DNA from 2 places in the Alteromonas sp. G5_S2_22_S1 genome. Region 2 is predicted to be linked to the other one. Evidence: predicted binding sites of a transcription regulator. Region 2 holds the regulator's gene; the other holds the start of a gene.
What was found. The regulator FNR, encoded in region 2, switches genes on or off when oxygen is low (the NO sensors DNR and NnrR bind a similar motif). The targets are predictions, from matches to a motif close to TTGATCTAGATCAA.
Positions count from the first base shown of each region.

Region 1: a site for FNR is predicted at 2,511-2,524, ahead of ACTRWF_RS14895 (PRC-barrel domain-containing protein). Genes of this name have one in related genera too.

Region 1 covers NZ_JBQKUJ010000014.1:97,958-108,377, reverse strand. Annotated here, with positions in the region: gene ACTRWF_RS14920 (DUF2789 domain-containing protein) at 1-2, opposite strand, end outside; gene ACTRWF_RS14915 (DUF2750 domain-containing protein) at 146-496, opposite strand; gene ACTRWF_RS14910 (LysR family transcriptional regulator) at 570-1,400, opposite strand; gene ACTRWF_RS14905 (hypothetical protein) at 1,527-1,694, opposite strand; gene ACTRWF_RS14900 (MaoP family protein) at 2,096-2,452, shown strand; gene ACTRWF_RS14895 (PRC-barrel domain-containing protein) at 2,648-3,397, shown strand; gene ACTRWF_RS14890 (ArsR/SmtB family transcription factor) at 3,491-3,802, opposite strand; gene ACTRWF_RS14885 (rhodanese-like domain-containing protein) at 4,000-4,353, shown strand; gene ACTRWF_RS14880 (LysR substrate-binding domain-containing protein) at 4,405-5,328, shown strand; gene ACTRWF_RS14875 (exopolysaccharide biosynthesis protein) at 5,351-5,956, opposite strand; gene ACTRWF_RS14870 (sigma-54-dependent transcriptional regulator) at 6,444-7,775, shown strand; gene ACTRWF_RS14865 (hypothetical protein) at 7,795-8,019, shown strand; gene ACTRWF_RS14860 (ATP-binding protein) at 8,024-9,535, shown strand; gene ACTRWF_RS14855 (response regulator) at 9,525-9,977, shown strand; gene ACTRWF_RS14850 (response regulator) at 9,990-10,420, shown strand, end outside.
Region 2 covers NZ_JBQKUJ010000005.1:13,476-23,895, forward strand. Annotated here, with positions in the region: gene ACTRWF_RS07220 (LysE family translocator) at 1-481, shown strand, start outside; gene ACTRWF_RS07225 (hypothetical protein) at 564-1,295, shown strand; gene ACTRWF_RS07230 (glucosaminidase domain-containing protein) at 1,288-2,079, shown strand; gene ACTRWF_RS07235 (DUF2987 domain-containing protein) at 2,076-2,723, shown strand; gene ACTRWF_RS07240 (patatin-like phospholipase family protein) at 2,727-3,752, opposite strand; gene ttcA (tRNA 2-thiocytidine(32) synthetase TtcA) at 3,753-4,706, opposite strand; gene uspE (universal stress protein UspE) at 4,821-5,744, opposite strand; gene fnr (fumarate/nitrate reduction transcriptional regulator Fnr) at 6,001-6,741, opposite strand; gene ACTRWF_RS07260 (urease accessory protein UreH domain-containing protein) at 6,787-7,446, opposite strand; gene ccoS (cbb3-type cytochrome oxidase assembly protein CcoS) at 7,433-7,663, opposite strand; gene ACTRWF_RS07270 (heavy metal translocating P-type ATPase metal-binding domain-containing protein) at 7,665-10,055, opposite strand; gene ACTRWF_RS07275 (FixH family protein) at 10,055-10,420, opposite strand, start outside.

The sequences.
Region 1 (10,420 bases), on a different contig from region 2:
ATAACGCCTCCTTGATACTATAGAGATAGGGAGTACTTATTAAGCGTCGCTGGCGTATTTAAACCGGTGTTCAAATTTCCATAATAAAGCAGCCTTACACTCCCTGCTTAATGTTTACCGAAGCAAAAGCCTCTAAGATCACACGCTATAAATACTCTGCGAACTCTTCAGGTGTAATCACCTCACCTTCTTCTGCAGGTACCGGACATACTATAACCATTAGCTCATCTTGCGTCATTCCTGGTACCCATTTCGTTAAAAATTCCTGTGTGGTTAACTCCATAGCCTCGCAGTGAGCCCAATCTTCAGTGGCCCACAGTAGTGCTAGCTCAGCGTCAGGCCATACAGGTACGCCGTCTTCTTCATCGGTTGTCAGCATCACGCAGCCATGCTCATCTTTTAAAATGAATAATTTTTCTTCGGCTTTTATTGTAGCTAAGCTCGCTTCTAGGCGTTGAAAGGCATTTTTTTCTAATAATGGGTGTAATTGTGACATAAGGTTCTCACTTAAATTCTGTCTTTTGCAGGCGCGATAGGCACATCATGCAAATTTCGTTTACTGGTCGCAGTTAGTACGCGGTAGATACGCTGTCAATAATTTCAGCTAAACCTACGCGTCTCACTTGCTTCATGCTATGTACGTATACTTTTAGCGATACGTTTTCTACTGCCTTTATTTTCGTCACCTTTATATGTTGCGGTAACTGCTTTTCAACGTGGATTGGCAAAACAGCTACGCCCCCCTCGCTTTGCAAATTGTTTAGTGCAAGATTAAGTGAATTTGTTCTCAACTTGGCGTCGCGCAGTTGAGGGTAAGCTGTCAGTAACCAATCTCTTGCTTTGGTTCCCCAATCAATAGCCACAAAGTCTGCCGCATCAATGGTATCGGATGTCTCTCCAATGCGATAAAGCGCTAACTCTTGTTCTAGTAAAACCTCACTGTTTACTTCTTCTGACTTAAGCGGTTCGGTGGAAAAAGAAAGATCGGTTACACGCTCATGAAGTTGTCTGGACAAGCTATCGAGCGTAAGCACTTCGGCTTTCACTGACCAATCGGGAAATGTACTGTGCAAGTGACTTAACATTTGGGGTAATAATAACTCGCTCGCTAGTTGTGTGGCGCCGCACACAACATATTCAGATGACTGAATTTGTAGCTCTTGTTTTGCCTCGTTTAGCGTCGCGCAAAGCTGTCGAGCGTAGGGCAATAATTTTTCGCCCGATTGAGTAAGCTGGATACTATTTCTTTGCCTTATGAACAACGTGGTATGAAAATACTCTTCAAGTAACTTTATGCGAGCGCTTACGGCAGACTGAGTGAGGTAAAGATTCTCTGCGGCTTTACCAAAGTGACGGGTTTTTGCCACTTCTATAAACGTGGTGAGAAAGCGTATATCCATGCTTGTTGTACAACCAAATCAAAGTAAAACTAAGTTGACACAGATAATACGGCAAGTAAACACAAAAGCACAGAAGCGTACCGCATGTAACGGTACGCTTTATTAAAATTTCACCAACTCGATGAATTAATACTCTTCTTGGTGCAGGCGACGCTGTTTATCACGACGTTGCAGGTCACGCTTTTGCTTTGCCTTCACATCGCTATGACGTTTAGCATTTGGCTTTTTAGCGTGAAAACCTTCGTCTTCTACCGAGTCCCATTCTTCACGCTGGTAACGATAGTCTTTGCTCATTGCATTCTCTAGGTAGTTAACACGCCTTAATTATTATCCTAAGCCATAAAATGAAAAACGAATTTTAATCATCGTAGCGATAATAATTTTTGATGATTCACGCTTTGATTGGCTTAAAACTATGTTTCTGCCAGTTAGCTGTACTATGGTGCACCGTAAGCGCGGAAGTTATAAAACCCTATAAAAATAATTTTTATTGCTATTTTACAAGTAGTTAAAGCAATAACAGCGCCCCTTTCTCGTTGTCGAGCAACTGCTCAAAAAGCAAGCTACATTTTGATTTTTTTGTTACTTTTTAAACCGTTAAAAATTTTTTATTGATAAGAGAAAAATCTTTTGTTTTATCTTCGTTTTTAATTGTCATAAAAGTGCGCTGAACAAAACATTACGTTGGGTACATCATGAAACGTTTAGCTATTCGACCATCAGCAAAACCTTATATTGACCGTCAAAAATTTCCCTATGGATTTCGCAAATCAGGTGACTTTAGCATTGCAGAAGCAGATCTTCTTACTCAATACGGTAAAACGTTACTGCAATTAGAAACGGGTGAACTTACACCACAAAACGACGATGAAACGCATTTTGTTGACTTCATTAGCGGCAAGGTTGAAGCAAGTAACAACCTAGAAAAGGCGTGGGCGAAGTATGTCCGGTTAGCAAGAGGCAAGAAGCACTTTTATACGCTTCACAGCAGCGCGAGTAATCAATCGGATTATGACGACGACTTTTCCGACGATGAATTCGATGTAGCATAATCATTCCACCCTCTTAATAAAGCTCGCTTCGGCGAGCTTTTTTGTTTTACGACTCGAAATGATCTCAATCAACTTTTGGCAAGAACAAAATGAAGAAACGTTAAGGACTGTCTACACTTAGACTAATACAAAGCGATGCCAATTTACTTGTTAATATCGCTTTGAATAACGAGCCCAAGCAAAGGAGGCGCAACGATGATCATTAGTTCAAAACAGCTTACTCACTTTTCCATTCACGCCGTGGATGACAAAGTGGGCGGCATCCGCGATATCCTTTTTGATGACGAGACCTTTACCGTACGCTATTTGGTTGCAGATACAAACACCTGGCTTCCACTTAGCCGCAAGGTTGTGATATCTCCTATCTCTGTGACAGGTTTGGAAGCCGAGGAGGAGTCCATTCAAATAAACATGACGGTTGATACTCTTAAAAACAGTCCGTCTATTGATGAGCATAAACCTGTATCTCGTGAATATGAGGAGAATCTCTTCAAATACTTCGGGTATGGCTATTATTGGATAGGACCAGGAGCTTGGGGGGAGTTTGCTCATCCCGATGAGTTAGTTGAATTACAGCACGCTGAGGAATCAGACACGGTCCACCCTAAAAAATCCACGAATCATCTGCGTGCTGTTGCCGAGGTGGGCGGATACGAGGTGGCTACAACCACTGATAATGTCGGCCACATCAGTAACTTTATTATTGATACGCGAAGCTGGGAAATTGTACTGCTGGTTGTAGATACCAATAATTGGCTTCCAGGCGGAAAACACCTTGCTCTTCTACCGACCGATGTAGATAAAATCGACTGGGCTGCACACTGCGTCAGCGTTAAGCTAAGCCATGACGAGCTAATTAATCGACCAGAAGTAGACAGTGATAAAATTACTGAAGAATCTTATATTCCTACATTATGCGCACAAATAAATAGTGAAACGCGTTAAGGACTAACGAGAAAATTTCATGCTGATAGATAATGCAATGTCCGTTTGCTAAGGCGGACATTGCACTTTAGAAAGGAAGAAAAACGAAAAACACTACTCGCAGAAAAATTCGTACATTAACGCAATTAAACGTTTAACACGTTCGTCAGCTAATCGATAATAAATGGTTTGACCTTCCCTTCTCGTGGCCACCATTTTTGATTCTCGCAGTAGGGCAAGATGTTGTGAAATTACAGGTTGTGATACGCTAACGACCTCTAGCAGCTCGGTAACCGATTTCTCCTCCTTTAATAGCGAGCAAAGCACCATAAGGCGTGTTTTGTTCGCAAATTGCTTAAGGAAGATCTCAGCCTCCACCGCATGTTCCATTATATCATCTGAACCTATCACCATATCCTCGGACATAAGCACTCTCTATCTGTAAAGTATTTCAACGTCAATTTATCCATTTACTATACTAAAGTATAAGACAATTTGCCGACTTGCCATTTTATGCGATGAATTCCCGTATTTTATGAAATTTTGTAGTGCTACCCTATGAATATTGGTTTTATCTTATTTATACCTCAGTTTCAGCGAAAGCGATTTTTAAAGGAAATATAATGCTAATTGATATCAAGAAACGGCTAGAAAATATCGACCTGGACATAAGAACAATAACGGCAGAACAAGCCGTCAGTGAGCAAAAAAATAATGGGGGTACGCTTATTGATGTTAGGGAAGCAGCAGAGGTCAGCAAAGAGCCCGTCCCTTGCGCCCTTCATATCCCGCGTGGCGTTTTAGAAATGAAGGCATTGGAACACTTTAGCGATGCTTCCACGCCTCTTTATATTCACTGTGCGTCTGGCGTGCGTGCTACGCTCGCAGCAGAACAGCTATTAAAGATGGGTTATGAGAATGTGTCGGTTATCACGTGTTCTGTACCTACAATTAATCAAGCCAGCACAAATGACTAAGTAAAGCCGTATGTGCTATAAGAGACGCTAAACGAAGTCAAAAGGCGTTTTATGCTTAAATCCACACTAGAACAGTGGCGTATGTTTAAAGCCGTTGTAGATGCAGGCGGCTTTAATCAAGCCGCTGCAGAAGTACATAAAAGTCAATCAAGCGTTCACCACGCAGTACAAAAGCTAGAAAACGCGATTGGGGTTACTTTATTTGAAAATATAGGCCGCAAAGTAAAGCTTTCTCCACAGGGTGAACTTATGTACCGCCGTGCCTCTTTTCTGCTTAGTGAAGCCCATAAACTGGAAGCGGTGGCTGATAGCCTACAGGCCGGAACAGAAACAACACTACGTATAGCGGTGGACATAATCTTTCCCTCTGAGCTGTTATACAACGTTCTCGCTAAAGTCTCTTCCGAATTTCCCCAGTTGCGTATTGAGATAGAGGAAACCGTATTAAGTGGCGCTAATTCACTGCTAAGTAGTGGGAAAGTAGATTTAGGGATATCCCCTTTCGTGTTGCCTAATGGGTTCAGCGAAGACCTTTGTGAAATTGAGTTTGCCGCTGTTGCCCATGTAGACCACCCGCTACATCAGTTAAACCGAACACTCACCCTTGAAGATTTAAAGGCACATAGGCAAATAGTAGTGCGCGACTCCTCTGCCGAGCGAAAGGCAGATATTGGGTGGCTAGGCGCCGAACAGCGCTGGACAGTAAGCCATGTAAGAACATCACTGGATATCATTGCCCAAGGATTAGGATTTGCATGGTTACCAATTGCTATTATTAAAGAAGAGCTAGAAAGCGGTACTTTGCAACCACTCCCCTTAGACAATAATGCCGCGCTAAGAAAAGCATTACTGTATTTGTCGTTTGAAGATGGTGATACCTTAGGCCCCGCTGCTCGCGCGTTCATTGGAGAGCTCAGGTATCAAACGATGAACCTGCCCTCTTCGGACTTTATTATGGACGAATGCAAAGATTAGAGAACTTACGCGTTCAAATGGTTTAGACGATTAGGGCAGCGAGTCGTTCAGACCCCAAGACAAAGCCAAATAACGAAATTGAAACACCGACAAGTGCCACTGCCCCGTCATCGGTGGCCATTCCTATTGCCATAATAAATACGGCAGAAGCAGGGATTAGCCCCATAAAAGGAATGAGCTCTAAAGGAATCATCACAAGACCGCATGCCACGCAATTCAACGCAATGAATGAGCGAACAACTGGCTGGCGCATGAAAAACCAACGCGGAACTAAAAACCTGTCCACGCGCACCGCGAGCGGTTTGACCTTTTCAACGATGTATCTAAGTTGGTCGGCATCACATGTTAACTCCATTACCCTTTCCGGTAGCCAAGGGTGACGACGACCGAGTAATATTTGCAAAGCGATGAGTAATATCGTCGCACCCGCTAAAGATGGGATGCCTGGAATGGCGCCAATGGGTGTACAGGCGATAAACGACGGCAAAGCAAGCATTGGCCCAAACCCGCGCTTTTCCATTACGGTCCAGAAGTCAGCAAAAAGAAACTCGTCCCGCCTCGCATGGGGTTGCATTTTCCCAAGCAGCTCATACAAGGTCATTGATCTTTCAGCTGTTTTTCCTAACATATTCAATTCCTTTGATTTAACAACTCGAATCGTCCGCCAAGCGGTTAAGCACAATCCTTATCTATAAAACGGCAGCCGAACCCAATTGGCCTATATAAGGTGGGCTGTATGTAAAAAGAAGTTAATAGCCCCTTGTTGTGCGAAAAATATGCCATTGGACGATTAACGGCCCTTTTTGCGCGTGTAGGAATAGTTTTTGCAATTTTTGTAAAAACGACAGAGTTGTTACAGAGTAAATTTGTAATAACAAGGGGAAATATTTACGAACGCTAATGACAAATAAAGTCGTGAAATGGTTATAAAAACCTTGTCATTGATAAGTGCGTTAGCTATTTCGTTTTGAAAAACCAATTAACACACTTTTTGGATATCAAAATAGTCGAAACTTGCGCTTTGATACCCAAAGACTGTTAAATTATGATAAAACTATAACATTGTTTTTATTCCGAATTTTTCCGAATAGGAATCTAAAGAGAGGGACATCCACGTGCTAACCGTACTTTTAGTTGATGACGACGCTGAGTTCACAGAAGTTGCCTGTACCATTATTGAATTCTTGGGTCATGAAGTGCTTACCGCAGGAACATTAAAAGAAGCCCGAGACTGGTTAGAAAAAGAAACCTTCGACCACGTATTACTCGATTTTATGCTACCAGATGGTAGTGGCGCGCATTTATTTAATGAACTAGACGCGCTTCCTAAAAGACCAAGAGTTACCCTTATAACCGGCCACCCTTCTGTCAAAAGCGTTATTAAAGGGCTGTGTGGGCCTACGGTTGACTATCTCGTTAAACCTATACAACGAGAAGAAATTGAGGCGGTTTTAAGTCAGAAAAACAAACAAAAAGCGCCTAAAGAAGAGAAGATAGAAAAACATTTCGATTTGCTTATCGGTGAGTCACCGATAATGAAAGAGCTTTATAAGTTAATTTCTCGTGTAAGTAAAACAAGCGCAAATGTCATGCTGCTCGGTGAAAGTGGCGTGGGTAAAGAGGTGGTCGCCGCCGCCATTCATCGCGCTTCAGAAAGTGAAGGCCCCTACATTGCCACAAACTGTGGTGCCTTTTCTAAAGAACTCATTGGTAGTGAACTGTTCGGTCATGAAAAGGGCGCATTCACTGGCGCTGTGGGTCGAAAAGAAGGGGTATTCGAACAAGCCGAGGGGGGAACACTCTTTCTGGATGAAATTACTGAAATGCCCATAGATATGCAGCCAAACCTGCTTCGCGTTTTAGAAAACAAGGTCGTGCTTCGCGTTGGCGGCACTAAAACTATCCCCGTTAATTGTCGCGTTGTATCTGCAACAAACCGGACAATGGAAGAGATTGCGCAAAGTAAAGTGCTGCGCGAGGATATATATTTTAGGCTTGCCGTTTTTCCTATCACTATCCCCCCACTAAGAGAGCGCAAAGAAGATATTCCTTTGTTAGCTAAAACGTTCATCGCTGAATTTAATAAGGATAATGGCTCTAACTTTAGGTGGGAAGACGCTCAACTTGATACACTTCAAGCCTACGATTGGCCGGGCAATGTTCGTGAATTAAGACACTTTGTGCATCGTGCAGCTATCATGAGTGACCCCGAAAAAAGTGAAATAGAGTTACCAAAAACCATTGAATCGCCTTTCGCTCAAAAGCAAAGTACGACACCGGCACTTCAGGCAGGACGCACCATTGAAGACGTTGAGAAAGAGCTTATTTACGCCACGCTAGAAAAGGTCAACGGCAATAAAACAACGGCTGCTGAAATGCTGGGGATCAGTACTAAGACCCTCTATAACCGCCTTCACGCATATGGTGACTTAAGTAAAGACGAATAAAAACAATGAGGTATTCAGTATGACTAGCGACGAGTTTTCTCAACTTAGTGTTTTTGTTCACGACGCGCGTAAGCCGCTGAACAGGATTTCGATGCAAGCTGAGCTAGTAAAAATGGCATTAAACGGAGACGTTCCGCCTGAAAAGGCGTTAACGGCATTGGATAAAATAATAAGCAGCGCAAAAGACTGCAGCCACACCCTGACTGAAATGACTTCAGAACTGGGCGAAAATGTTTCGGAATAAATAGATGATTTCTAAAGTATTGTCTTCGATATACAGTTGGATTGTTATCGTTGTGCTTGTTATCGTTGTGATAACGGCAAATTCATTTTATGTGGTAAGCACACTAAATGACCTCTCTGCGCTTGAAGCCAGATTGTTTACTACAAACCGTGTTATTAATGCCATAAACAGGCTACACGTAGCCGTTTTGCGCGTAGAGTCTGGACAACGTGGCTATATGTTAACAGACGATGAAAAATACCTGACGGACTACAGCGAATCGTTAAGTGTTATTGGCGAACTGATGAGCGAAGTCGAAGTCAGCTCTTTTTCTTCCGATATCGATGACCAATCCGTTAGGATTGAAGAGCTACTCGACCTTACTAAAGCGAAAGTCAATGAGGTGATTCGAGTTGTTGAACTCATAAAAGAAGGCAATGAACAACAAGCCATAGAATCATTAAATAGTGATAAAGGCATTGCCCTTTATCGGCGTTTTGAAACCGTATTTAATGATATTCACAACTCAGAAAGAGATATGCAGGGAACACACCTTGCCAACTTGATGAGTTTAAGACGTGATTCTGTAAATACGCTGATTATTTCATCAGCGACAACGCTTCTTCTCATAATCACCGTATTTTTATTATTAAAAATTAACTCCCGTGAGCATGAAAGGTATCAAGCTGACCTTGAGTCTGTAAATGAAGATTTGGAGTCGCGGATTGTAGAGCGTACTCAGGAACTCAGCGTTTACTCTGACGAACTTGCCAGAAGTAACAGAGAGCTTGAAGACTTCGCTTTTGTCGCCTCTCACGATCTTCAGGAGCCGCTGCGAAAAATCAGGGCGTTCGGCAATAGGTTAGAATCCGGCTACAACGACGTGATTGACGAGAGGGGCAAAGATTACCTTGCTCGCATGCTTAATGCGGCTGAGCGTATGTCTATGCTTATCTCTGATCTTCTGGCTTTTTCTCGAGTATCAACCCGAGGTAGAGAGTTTGAAGAAGTTAACCTAGATCGGGTTATAAAAAGCGTACTTGGAGATTTAGAGATAGCCATTGAAGAAAAGTCGGCGCAGATAAACGTTTGCGAAATGCCAACAATTCGAGGGGACAAGTCCCAACTCGAACAGCTCTTTTTGAACCTCATCTCTAATGCGCTTAAATTTCAAAGCGAAAGCGTGGTGCCCATCGTCAATATAACCGTTACTGATGCGACGGAAGAAGATTTGAAAGATATATTGATGCATGAGGAAAACGAATGGATAAAAATAGCGATATCTGACAACGGTATTGGTTTCGAACAGTCTTTTGCAGAAAAAATATTTGCTCCTTTTCAGCGTCTGCATGGTAGAAGTGAGTACAAAGGTACCGGCATTGGACTTGCCGTTTGCCGACGCATTGTTGAACGACACAATGGCCACATAACCGCGAAAAGCACCCCCGGGGAAGGGGCAACGTTCTTGATGATTATGCCTAAAGATAGCGATCCTTTTTCAAACAATAATAATGGAGATACACACAATGACGCGTAAACAAACCCAACCAATCAATATATTAATGGCAGATGATGACGAGGATGACCGTCTACTCACTGTCGATGCGCTTGCAGAAAGCAGAGTATTAAACAATTTGTTTTGCGTTGAAGACGGCGTTGAGCTTTTAGAATTCTTGCGCCATGAGGGCAAATATACAGACCCAGCTTCTGCGCCGCGACCAAGCCTAATTCTGCTCGATTTAAACATGCCTAGAAAAGATGGTCGCGAAGCACTTCAAGAATTAAAGAACGATCCGAAGTTGCGCAGCATTCCTGTTGTTATTTTGACAACGTCGAAAGAAGAAGAGGATATGCTTCGCGGGTATGACCTAGGGTGTGCTTCTTACATTACCAAACCCGTAAACTTCGAAGGTTTGGTGGAATTAATGCGGGCCCTCGGACGCTATTGGATTGAGTTCGTTGAGTTACCAAGCGAATAATTGGAGTACTAGATGACAGAGGTTATAAAAATTCTGTTAGTAGAGGATGATGAAGATGATTACTTCTTAACCTCTGATTATCTAGCACAATGTGAGTCACCTTCGTTTGAACTAACCTGGGTGACTAATAGTCTAGATGCCGTAGAGGCACTCAAAACTAATAATTTTGATTTGTGCTTGCTAGATTATTTGTTGGGTGCTGAAAATGCCATCGACGTGCTAGGGCTTTTGAAATCTAATCAAATTAGCTTACCCGTGGTGATCCTCACTGGCCAGTCTGACTCAGCGGTTGATGAAATGGTTATGCGTGCTGGTGCTGCAGACTATCTTCAAAAATCAGAAATAGAAACGCCTCGTTTTATGCGTACTATTCGCTACGCGATGGTGCGCCGCGATATTGAAAACGAACGCATTGAACGTAATAAAGTCGAGCAGAAGAACAG
Region 2 (10,420 bases):
AGCCATTTTACTTCACGTTGCTTATTCGCTTGTTGGGTTAAGCGTGGTTATTGCTACTACCCCATGGCTATTTACAACGTTTAGCTATGCCGCCGCCGCCTATTTACTTTACCTTGCGTTCGGTGCGCTAAGAAGTGGCCCGGTGAAGCAAAACGAGGTAGTGAACTCAGAAAGCAAAACATCGCAAATTTCAGTGAAACGTGCGGTGTGGATGGGCTTTCTCACTAATGGGCTTAACCCGAAGGCAACGCTTTTCTTCCTGTCTCTTTTTACCGCTATTATCAGCATTGAAACCCCATTTAGCGTTAAGCTTGGTTATGGCATTTATTTAGCGATTGCTACTGGGCTTTGGTTTTGCTTTCTTTCTTATTTACTCAGCACTAGCAAGGTTGCCGAGCTTATTGGTAAAAAAGGTTACTGGTTAGACCGAGCTATGGGCGTACTTTTAGTAGGGTTAGCAGCAAAACTAGTATTAGGTTAACTTTTGTTTACCATACAAACAGGCATTTGTTTTTGTGAATTGGTATAATACCGCCGATTTCCCAAAAATATATGAGAGTTGTGTGAGAGACGTAAATCCTGACCGCCTGAACAGTACGTTAGCTAAACAGTATGTATTTGATATTAAAGGGCTATTGCGCCGTGCTGCGGGTTTAACCAAAGCTAACTTTTCTTCGTTATTACAAGGCAGCGTTGTTCTGTTCTTAACCTTCGTTGTGTTAGGGGTTTTTGCGCAGCAGTACATTACGATAAACGACGACGGAACATACGTTTTTGAACACCAGTCTATCATTGAAATTGTCGCTATCTGTATAGTCGCGCCCTTGCTGACAGGCCTGTATATGATGGGGGTCTTCGTTGCCCGTGGTGTCAAAACATCGGTGTTTACGGTATTTCAGTTTTTTCCGCTTTTATTGCTGTTAGCTCTCACTCAACTCGTTAATAGCATACTGGTACAACTTGGTGTGGTGCTGCTTATTCTGCCTGGCGTTTACTTTTATCTCGCCTCGTCTTTTTCGCTGATGTTAGTTGCCGATAGGAAGCTAACACCGATTAGCGCCATCATTCTCTCTTGCCGCGTGTTTAATGCTTATTGGGCACAAATAGCCAGCATATTTGGGGTGTTCTTTTTACTGTTTGCGACAGTGCCGTTAACCTTCGGTTTCTCGCTTATTTGGGTACTTCCCTTTTATTTTAGTACAATGGGTTTGCTTTATCAGGAACTAATAGGCGAACAAGGAGTGGGCACGGACGCATCTGAAAATGATGTAAATGAGTCGAGCTTTGATGCATAAACGTGAAACATTCAAAATTGTTCTTATAACGCTAGGGGTGCTGGCGGTCATTGTTATTAACGCCATTATCTTTACCGAAGACGAACCTGATATTTTAGCAATACCCCAAACGACAAAGGCGACAAAGCCAGTTCCAGATTTCTCTGTTTACACCAATGTCAAAGAGAAAAAGGAAGCGTTTTTTGATTATCTACGCCCCGAAGTAGAAAAGCAAAATGCCTATCTCTTAACCCTTAGGCACTATGTGCAGACACTTTATAGAAAGGCATTGGCAGATGAGCCTTTAACTGAAGAAGATGTTGTAAGACTTGAGTGGCTTGAAGAAGAATATCGAGTAAAAGCAACTCAGCCCCTTAAAACCAAGTTGTTAGCGCTACTGCAAAAAATTGATGTATTGCCAGCAGAATTAGTGCTAGTTCAGGCAGCGAACGAGTCTGCGTGGGGTACGAGCCGGTTTGCCAGAAAAGGGTACAATTTCTTTGGATTGTGGTGCTTCTCAAAAGGGTGTGGTTTTGTGCCAAGCCGACGAAACGACGGCGCTTCTCACGAAGTGGCTAAATTCGACAGCTTGTCGAGAGCGACCTATACCTACATGCGAAATTTAAACAGACACGACGCCTATGCCGATTTAAGAGAAATTCGCAGTCGATTAAGGGCGAACCAAATACCTATTACTGGAGTGGCATTGGCGGAAGGGCTAATGAACTACTCAGAGCGCGGAGCCGCTTATGTGGAAGAGCTTCAAACAATGATTCGATTTAACGAGGAGTTTTTATCCGAATGAAACGCGCTGCCTTATTTTTAGCTTCATCCCTACTTGTCGGTTTTGGCATCTCACCGGTAGCTGCAGAAACGATTGACGTTGAGTACAGTCGTTTCTATAGCCATGTTAAAAAACTGGATAACGAAGATACACAAGCGCTTCAATTTGCGTTTGGTTTTGTACGCGTAGGCGAAGGGCGCCTCTGTGAAGTTAATGGCGCAGCTATAGTGACTGATAAGAAAACGATGGCACTTACTGTAAGTGAAGAAGGGCGCTTTACCGTTCCCACCGAAAAAGCCCTGAAGCTAGCCAACGCACTGGTGCGCATTGATTTAGGCGAACGTGCCAATGTGTGCGATATGTCGGTTCAACTTGAAACAAAACCGGAATACCTAAAGCAATATTATACAAAAGATGACCTTACGTTTTTGTACGGGCAATACGAAGCTTTCTTTAATGAAATGGGGAGTTTTTTGTCTTTCATGATGCCTTCTGTAAAAGGCTTAATGATTCAATTTGACGATAAGAATTTAGATTTTATTACCCCGCAAGGTGTACAGATAAATAATGGCGTATTGCACCTTGAACAAGAGTGGATTGATGGCGCAAAAGGATTGACTTTGCCTCATGCGCCCCTTCGTGTTACGGCTATGGCGTCAAGCTAGTTATTACGTAAGTAACTGATATCTAATCTGTTCGGCTAAACGCGCGATGGTCTCTTCTCCCTTCGCGCACAGCTCTTCAGCTCTGTGAAACTCCATAATACCCACGTCTGTCAACTGAGGTTCAATTAAGATATCCGGCGGATCGCCAGCCAGACGAGAGCGTGTAACGCGCGCCTGCAGGATCTCTAATGAACTGCTCATCACGCTCATTATGCCCGGTGGGTTGCGCTTGTTTACCTTGACAGGAACTTCGGTAAACTCTTCTTCTACTTTATCGATAACATCTGCGGCAATACCTTCTTCGGTTTTAACGTTTTTGGCTGCATCGGCGTTAGGCTCTTCTTTATCCTCGATACTTTTATCATCTTGTTTACTGTCGGGGGAAAACCATTGACGCAATACGTTTTGGCTTTTGGTAAAAAAGTCTTCGGTCTTACGCTGATTTTCTTCGTGATCCTGTCTTAACTTTTCAAGGCGAAGAGGCCTAAAGTCGGCATTTAGGTTAACCGCGATGACAAAATCTGCGCCTAATTGACGGCACAAATTGACAGGAACAGGATTTACGACCGCACCGTCGACTAACCAACGGTCTCCATGAGCTACGGGCGCAAAGAGGGCAGGAATAGCGCAAGATGCTTGAATGGTATCGCCAATAGGACCTGAGTTAAACACCACTTCACGACCTGTGTATAAGTCAGTAGCCACGGTCGCAAAAGGTTTAAGCATATCTTCATAGCTAGATTCACAAAACTCGCTAGCAAGCTTGTCAAAAACCTTTTGTCCGCTAGCTATGCCACCACGCCTAAGCCCAACTCCCATAAGAGCAAGCACTTGCCAGTCGCTTAATGAACACGCCCACTCTTTTAAGCCTTCCAGCTTGCCACTTGCATAGGCAGCACCAACATAAGCGCCAATGGAGCAGCCGGCAACAACGTCTATTTTAACGCCCAGCTTTTCTAAGGCTTGAATGATACCTATATGGGTCCAGCCTCGTGCTGCACCAGCGCCTAACGCAAGTCCTATTTTCATCTATTTAGGTTCCACAATGTTTACCACTTCAATCGCGCTTTCTTCGGTTGCTAAAGCAGCGTTGCTGTTTGTGGTAAAAGAAGGTTGATCAAATCCAATGTCGCCATCTTCAACGGGGCCATCTTGGGTGGTAATACCTTTAAAATCGTACAAGTTGTTATCTACTAAGTGAGATGGCGCTACATTTTGAAGAGCGCTAAACATTGACTCTATTCGGCCCGGAAAGCGTTTGTTCCAGTCTTGAAGCATGGCTTTAATATTTTGTCTCTGTAAATTCTCTTGGGAACCGCATAGGTTGCAAGGAATAATAGGAAACTCTACGGCTTGTGAATATTTTACGATGTCTTTTTCTGTACAGTAGGCGAGCGGACGAATAACGATATGCTCGCCATTATCGCTGACTAGTTTTGGCGGCATGGACTTCAGCTTTCCGCCGTGAAACATATTTAGGAAAAAGGTTTCCAACATATCGTCACGGTGGTGACCAAGGGCTATTTTTGTTGCGCCGAGTTCTTTTGCGGTGCGATATAAAATACCGCGGCGCAGTCTTGAACAAAGTGAACAGGTGGTTTTACCTTCAGGAATTTTATCTTTAACAATAGAGTAGGTGTCTTCTTCTACAATTTTGTAATCAACACCAATACGCTCTAGATATTCAGGCAATACATGCTCAGGGAACCCTGGTTGCTTCTGGTCAAGGTTTACCGCAACTATGTCGAAGTGAATAGGCGCAATCTTCTTTAAAAACAACAAAATGTCCAGCATGGTGTAACTATCTTTACCGCCAGATAAACACACCATGACTTTGTCATTGTTTTCAATCATACCGAAATCGCCTATGGCTTTACCCACATTGCGGCGAAGGCGCTTCTGAAGTTTGTTGAAGTTGTACTTTTGCTTACTTTGCGCTGCGTTTAGTACCGACGCATCAGCACTGCTTGTGCCTAAACTCATAATTAACTAGCTTGGTTCGTGATAAAGCAAGCATTATACAATAAAGGGCCTTTTCTAGACCATGCCTGTATTCTTAAATTTACGCATAAAAGGTTGCTCGTAAGGTTAATGGCATCACACACTTAACGGCGACTCGAATCCGTCTGGCTTGATAGCCAATACGTCACAATTTAGCTCATCAATAACATGCTCCGCCGTGTTCCCAATAAGCGCGGCAGAAAGACCAACACGGCCTACAGTGCCTATAATGACGAGTTCGGCGTCTAATGTCTTTGCCACTTGTGGAATGACTTTTTCAGGTAGCCCTTCTCTGACAACACATTTTTCATCTGCAATGCCGTACTTTAACGCATGGCTTTTCATTTCTTTCTTATGATGATTTTTTACCGCGTCATGATAGGTATCAGGGTCAAATTCGGGCACCTCGATAGCAATATTAAGTGGCGTAGAAGGGAAGCTATTGACTAAATTAACCTTACCTTTTAGCAAGGCCGCATAATCATTGGCGATAACGGTAATCTTGTCGTTAAGCGCAGCATGTTCTTCGTCTTCACTGCCGACGTTTACAGCGGCAATGATCTCGCCGCCTTCTGGCCAATCATGCTCTTTAACTAATAAAACGGGGCGCGGACACTTACGCATTAAATGCCAATCGGTAGGTGTAAAAATAACGGAAGCCAGGTCGTCATGCTTTTTAGTGGCTTTTACAACAAGGTCAATTTGATTCTTAAGTGTGTAATAGATAATCGATTCGTAGGCACGATTGTTCCATTCAACCACGATGTCAGTTTCACCGAAGCCTTGTTCTTTAAGCTGCCCAGAGAGCCATTTAGCATGCTCATTGGTAACAGCATCTCGCATGGCTTCTCGCTCATCTGGACTTAACATAGTGGTCATATCATAAGACAAGTCGTAAACCACCATAATCGCAGTTACAGAGGCCCCGGTCTTTGATGCTAATTCATAAGCGCGACTTAACGCGGGCTGGTTATCTCGCTCGGCATCGACTACCGCAAGGATTCGTTTACACTCAATCATAACTCCCCCTAATACGAAGTTTGGTCGTGGCTGTGTGAACGGTAACGTTCAACAGTAACTCTTACTAACTATAAACGACAATGTGGAAAACGTAAGTTGTTTTAGATCAAGTATTTTATATTGCAAGGCAAGCAACAATGTATAGTGACTGCGGCATTGGCACTAATGGGTAAAAAAGGTTTTGGAAGTAGGATTATAAAGCGCGCTGAATGCGCGCTTTTAGGAAGATAACACTATTTAACCGAGTTAGACCACGTTAGCCGTTACACACTATACTCGGGCCGTTAAGCACTTCTAGCTTGGTATTAAGGCGTTCAAAGTCCACAATCGTAATAAGTTTACCATCAACTTTAATAATATCTTCTTTTTGGAAACGACTTAATAAGCGACTGATGGTCTCTATCGTTAAGCCAAGATAGTTACCTATCTCGTTACGCGTCATCGTAAGGTGAAATTCTCTGTGTGAAAAACCGCGTTCTTCAAAACGCTGAGATAAATGAGAGATAAAATACAAAAGGCGTTCTTCAGCCGTGCGTTTGTTGAGAAGCATTATCAAATCGTGATCATGTTTAATCTCTGCACTCATAAAGCTCATAATTTGATGGCGTAATTTAGGAAACTGCATCGACATTTCGTCAAGCGTTTCGTAGGGCAACTCGCACACCATGGCGGTTTCTAGAGCCATTGTGTAACTTTGGTGCTTGTTTTCTCGAAGGGCATCAAAGCCAATGATGTCACCGGGAAAGTGAAACCCCGTTATTTGCTCTTCACCTTCAGAGTTAGTCACAAACGATTTAAATGACCCGGTTCTTACTGCATATAACGACTCAAACTTATCGCCGGTTTGAACAAGGGTATCACCTTTATGAAGGGGCTTTTTGCGCTCTATGATATCGTCGAGAGACTCTATTTCTGTCTTATTCAATGCAACAGGTAAACAGAGGTGACTGAAACTACAGTTCTGACAATGTATTGAAAATTCGCTTCCTTTGCTCATAAGACTGACTCTCTTAATGTACACATGATTATAGTACACGCATTTTCACATGAATGCGCCATAAATTAGATAAGTGGCATATATGGCCATTATCACAGCTATGACTTGTCTCACATAGCTGTGCTGAAAGCTTTGAACAAGATACTGGCTACCGGCACTTGCGGCTAACAATGTGGGTAACGTTCCCAAACCGAAGAAAAACATAATGCCAGCGCCTTGCAATGCATTACCCGCTGCCAGAGACCAGGTTAGCGTTGAATAGACCAATCCACATGGTAGCCAGCCCCATACAAAGCCGTAGGGAACCGCGCTTAACGGCGTTTTGAAAGGAAGAAATCGTTTTGATAAAGGCTGAAGCTTTGCAAACAGGCCTTTGCCCGCGTTTTCTAAGACCGATAAACCCGTCCACCATTTCCCTAAGTAACAAGCGAGTAAAAGCAACATGATGCCGCTTAGAAGAGAGAGGGCATAATTAGCAAGCGGTACGAAGTCAGCAGCTATTTTTCCAAGCGCACCGGTAATGGCCCCTGCTAGTGTATAGCTAGTAATGCGTCCCATGTTGTAGGCGAGGGTGTAGGGCAATACCGATGCCCCCTTTGGCGATACCACTCTAAGCGCTGCAACAATACCGCCGCACATGCCTACACAATGTACGCCTCCTGCTAAACCTATAAGAAAGGCAGAAAAGTAATTAATCCCGTCCATTATCTTCTTGGCTTTTTGCTGCCTTATCTTCTTGTATTTGTTTGCGCTGTTCGGCCAGTTTTTTCTCTTCTGGCGATAAGTCATCGTCAAAAAGAATGCTATAGCCTTGGCGGTCTAAATCCTCGAACTGATTGGTTTTTACCGCCCAAAAGAAAATGACAATAGCGACTGCCACAATAATGATGGCGATAGGAATTAATACGTAAATAATACTCATGCTATTTGCTCAAAAGTCGCGTTGAGTTTGTAACTACAATGATACTGCTTAATGACATACCCACAACCGCCATCCATGGAGAAAGTAAACCAGACACGGCGAAAGGCAATATTAAAAGGTTGTATCCCACAGCCCAGCCGATGTTTTGTCTTATTTTCTGTTTCACTTGATGTGAGGTTTTAATTAGCGCTGGTACAGATAACAGTTGATCGCCCAGCAATATAACGTCAGCAGCCGTTTTGGCAACGTCCGTTGCGTTACCCACTGCAATGGCAACATCTGCACTGGCAAGTACAGGTGCATCGTTAATGCCGTCGCCCATCATCATTACTTTGGCTCCCCCTTGCTGCATTTGCTGAACCGCTTCGTATTTTTGTTCAGGTGTTAAGCCGCCTTTCGCCGTTTTTATGGGCAAAGGCGCGGTTAGCGTATCAACGTTTTGTTGGGTGTCACCACTTAATACCGCAAGGGTATGGCTTTGCGACAAGATATCTAGAGTTTCATGGGTATCGTCACGAAGGGTGTCACGTACTTCAAAAGCAGCAATGATTTGCCCTTTTACTGTTAAAAATACATTGGCTGATGGGTAAGTATCTGATGATGGTAAGTTAGCCAGGCTAAATGCGGCAGAGCCCATTGAAAAATGTGTATCATTGATTACACCGCTAATGCCACCCCCAGGCGTTACGGTAAAATTATCCACCTTGTGTGATACCTTACCGTTAAAGGCCTTCGCGATTGGGTGTTCGGAACGAGCTTCAAGCGCGCAGGCTATCGCCATAGCGCTTTCGCTATCAATTCCGTCAGCAAACCACGCATTGGAAATCGTAAACTTGCCTTGAGTCAGGGTGCCGGTTTTATCCAATGCTATGGTGTCGATATTAGTGATCTGCTCGAGGGCGTCGGCGCGTTTTAGCAAAATGCCTTGGCGGTTTAATTTCGCCATAGCGCAGGTTAGCGCTGAAGGCGTGGCTAAACCTAACGCGCAAGGACAGGTTGCTACCAGCACAGATATAGTGATCCAAAAGGCATCGTCACTGCCGTTTACGTACCAAAACCCGTAAGTTAACGCTGAGATAACCAGTACGGCGCTCACGAAATAACGGGAAAAGTTATCGGCTAATTGTGCCGCTTTAGGCTTACTCGCCATAGCGCTTGCCTGAAGGCGGACAATTTGATTTACCAACGCATTTTTAAGTGTCTGAGTAACTTTTACCGTTAATGTGCCGTCCTGACAAACAGTACCGCCATAAACGGTGCTATTGGCTGACTTTCGCACCGGATTGAATTCGCCGGTAAGCATCGACTCGTCAACGGCAGCGCTCCCTTGTGTTACCAAACCGTCTATGGGAATGGTTTCCCCTGGCTTAACCAGTACAATGTCATCTATTTTTAACTGCTTTGCTAAACATTCTGTTACGCTGTCGTTAGCTTCTAGCTTAGTGGCAGACACAGGCACGTATTGCATCATATTGGCGGATATTTGCGCAGCACGTTGACGGCTGCGATGCTCTAAAAAGCGACTGAGTAGCAACAAAAAGATGAACATACAGATCGATTCGAAATACACTTCACCTTGCTCTAGTACCGTAGAGCGAATTCCCGCAATATAGGTGCCGAAAATAGCCAGTGAGACCGGCACATCCATATTAACTGTTCTTGCACTTAGGGCTTTTGCTGCGCCTACATAAAACGTACTGCCTGAATAAAGCACTACAGGGGTGGTAAGTGTCAGGGCTACCCAGTAGAAATACTGACGAGTTTCAAGTTCTATAGCCCCGAACCAGTCGAAATAAAGCCCGGTCATTAGCATCATCACCTGCATAGTCATGATGCCGGCAAGCCCCAGTTTTTTTAAAAATGTTTTTTGTTCTCGCTTATAGCTGGCTTCGTGTTCATCGGGGTGGAAAGGCGAGCCAACGTAGCCGATTCGTTTGAGCGTAGAAAGAATTTGGCTAAGTTTGATTTGAAATGGAGACCAAGTAACCAGTGCGCGGCGCTCTTGTACGTTGACCGCCACTTGCTTTATGCCTTCTACCTTAGACAGCTGCTTTTCAATAAGCCAGCCACAAGCAGCACACGTAATACCCTCAAGGGTCAGTTGAATTTGTTTATCTTGACCTTCCTCGAACACAAATTCTTCTTGCAGTGACGGGTCGTCATAAACTTTTGATTTATCGAGGGTCTCAAGAATCCCATCGTCAGATTTTTGCGCAGGCTCAGTTCTGAATTGATAGTAGTCTTCAAGCCCGTTGTCTACGATTGCTTCGGCAACAGCTAAGCAGCCTGGGCAGCACATATCGCGCTGCTGACCTAGAATAACTGTATTAAACTTTCCTTCCTCGTGACTCGCAATGGGCAGGCCACAGTGATAACAGTCGTGCGTGGCCATTATGGATTGAATTTCATTTTGCCAGCGTGGGGAAGGTAGAGGATATTTTGAATTTTCCAGCTATCGTCAATAGGCGTAAGTGAGACCCGCCACTTGCCGTCGAGGCTTTCTTCAACATACCCTCGGTAGATACCACTAGCATCGCGGCTAAGTAGTACGCTGACATCACGCTCTTCAAGCGTTACATGATAGAAGTTAAGTTTCACCGCATTGCCGTCTTGTGGAATGCCAGAGTGAAACTCAAGGGCAATACTTCCATCTTTAATGGTTAAGTCGGTAGTGATATTCATGCGACGGGCTATGGCTTCTTTATCCAAGCGCGCATTAATCGCTTTCCCTTCTTTGTAGTAATCGTCGACCACTAA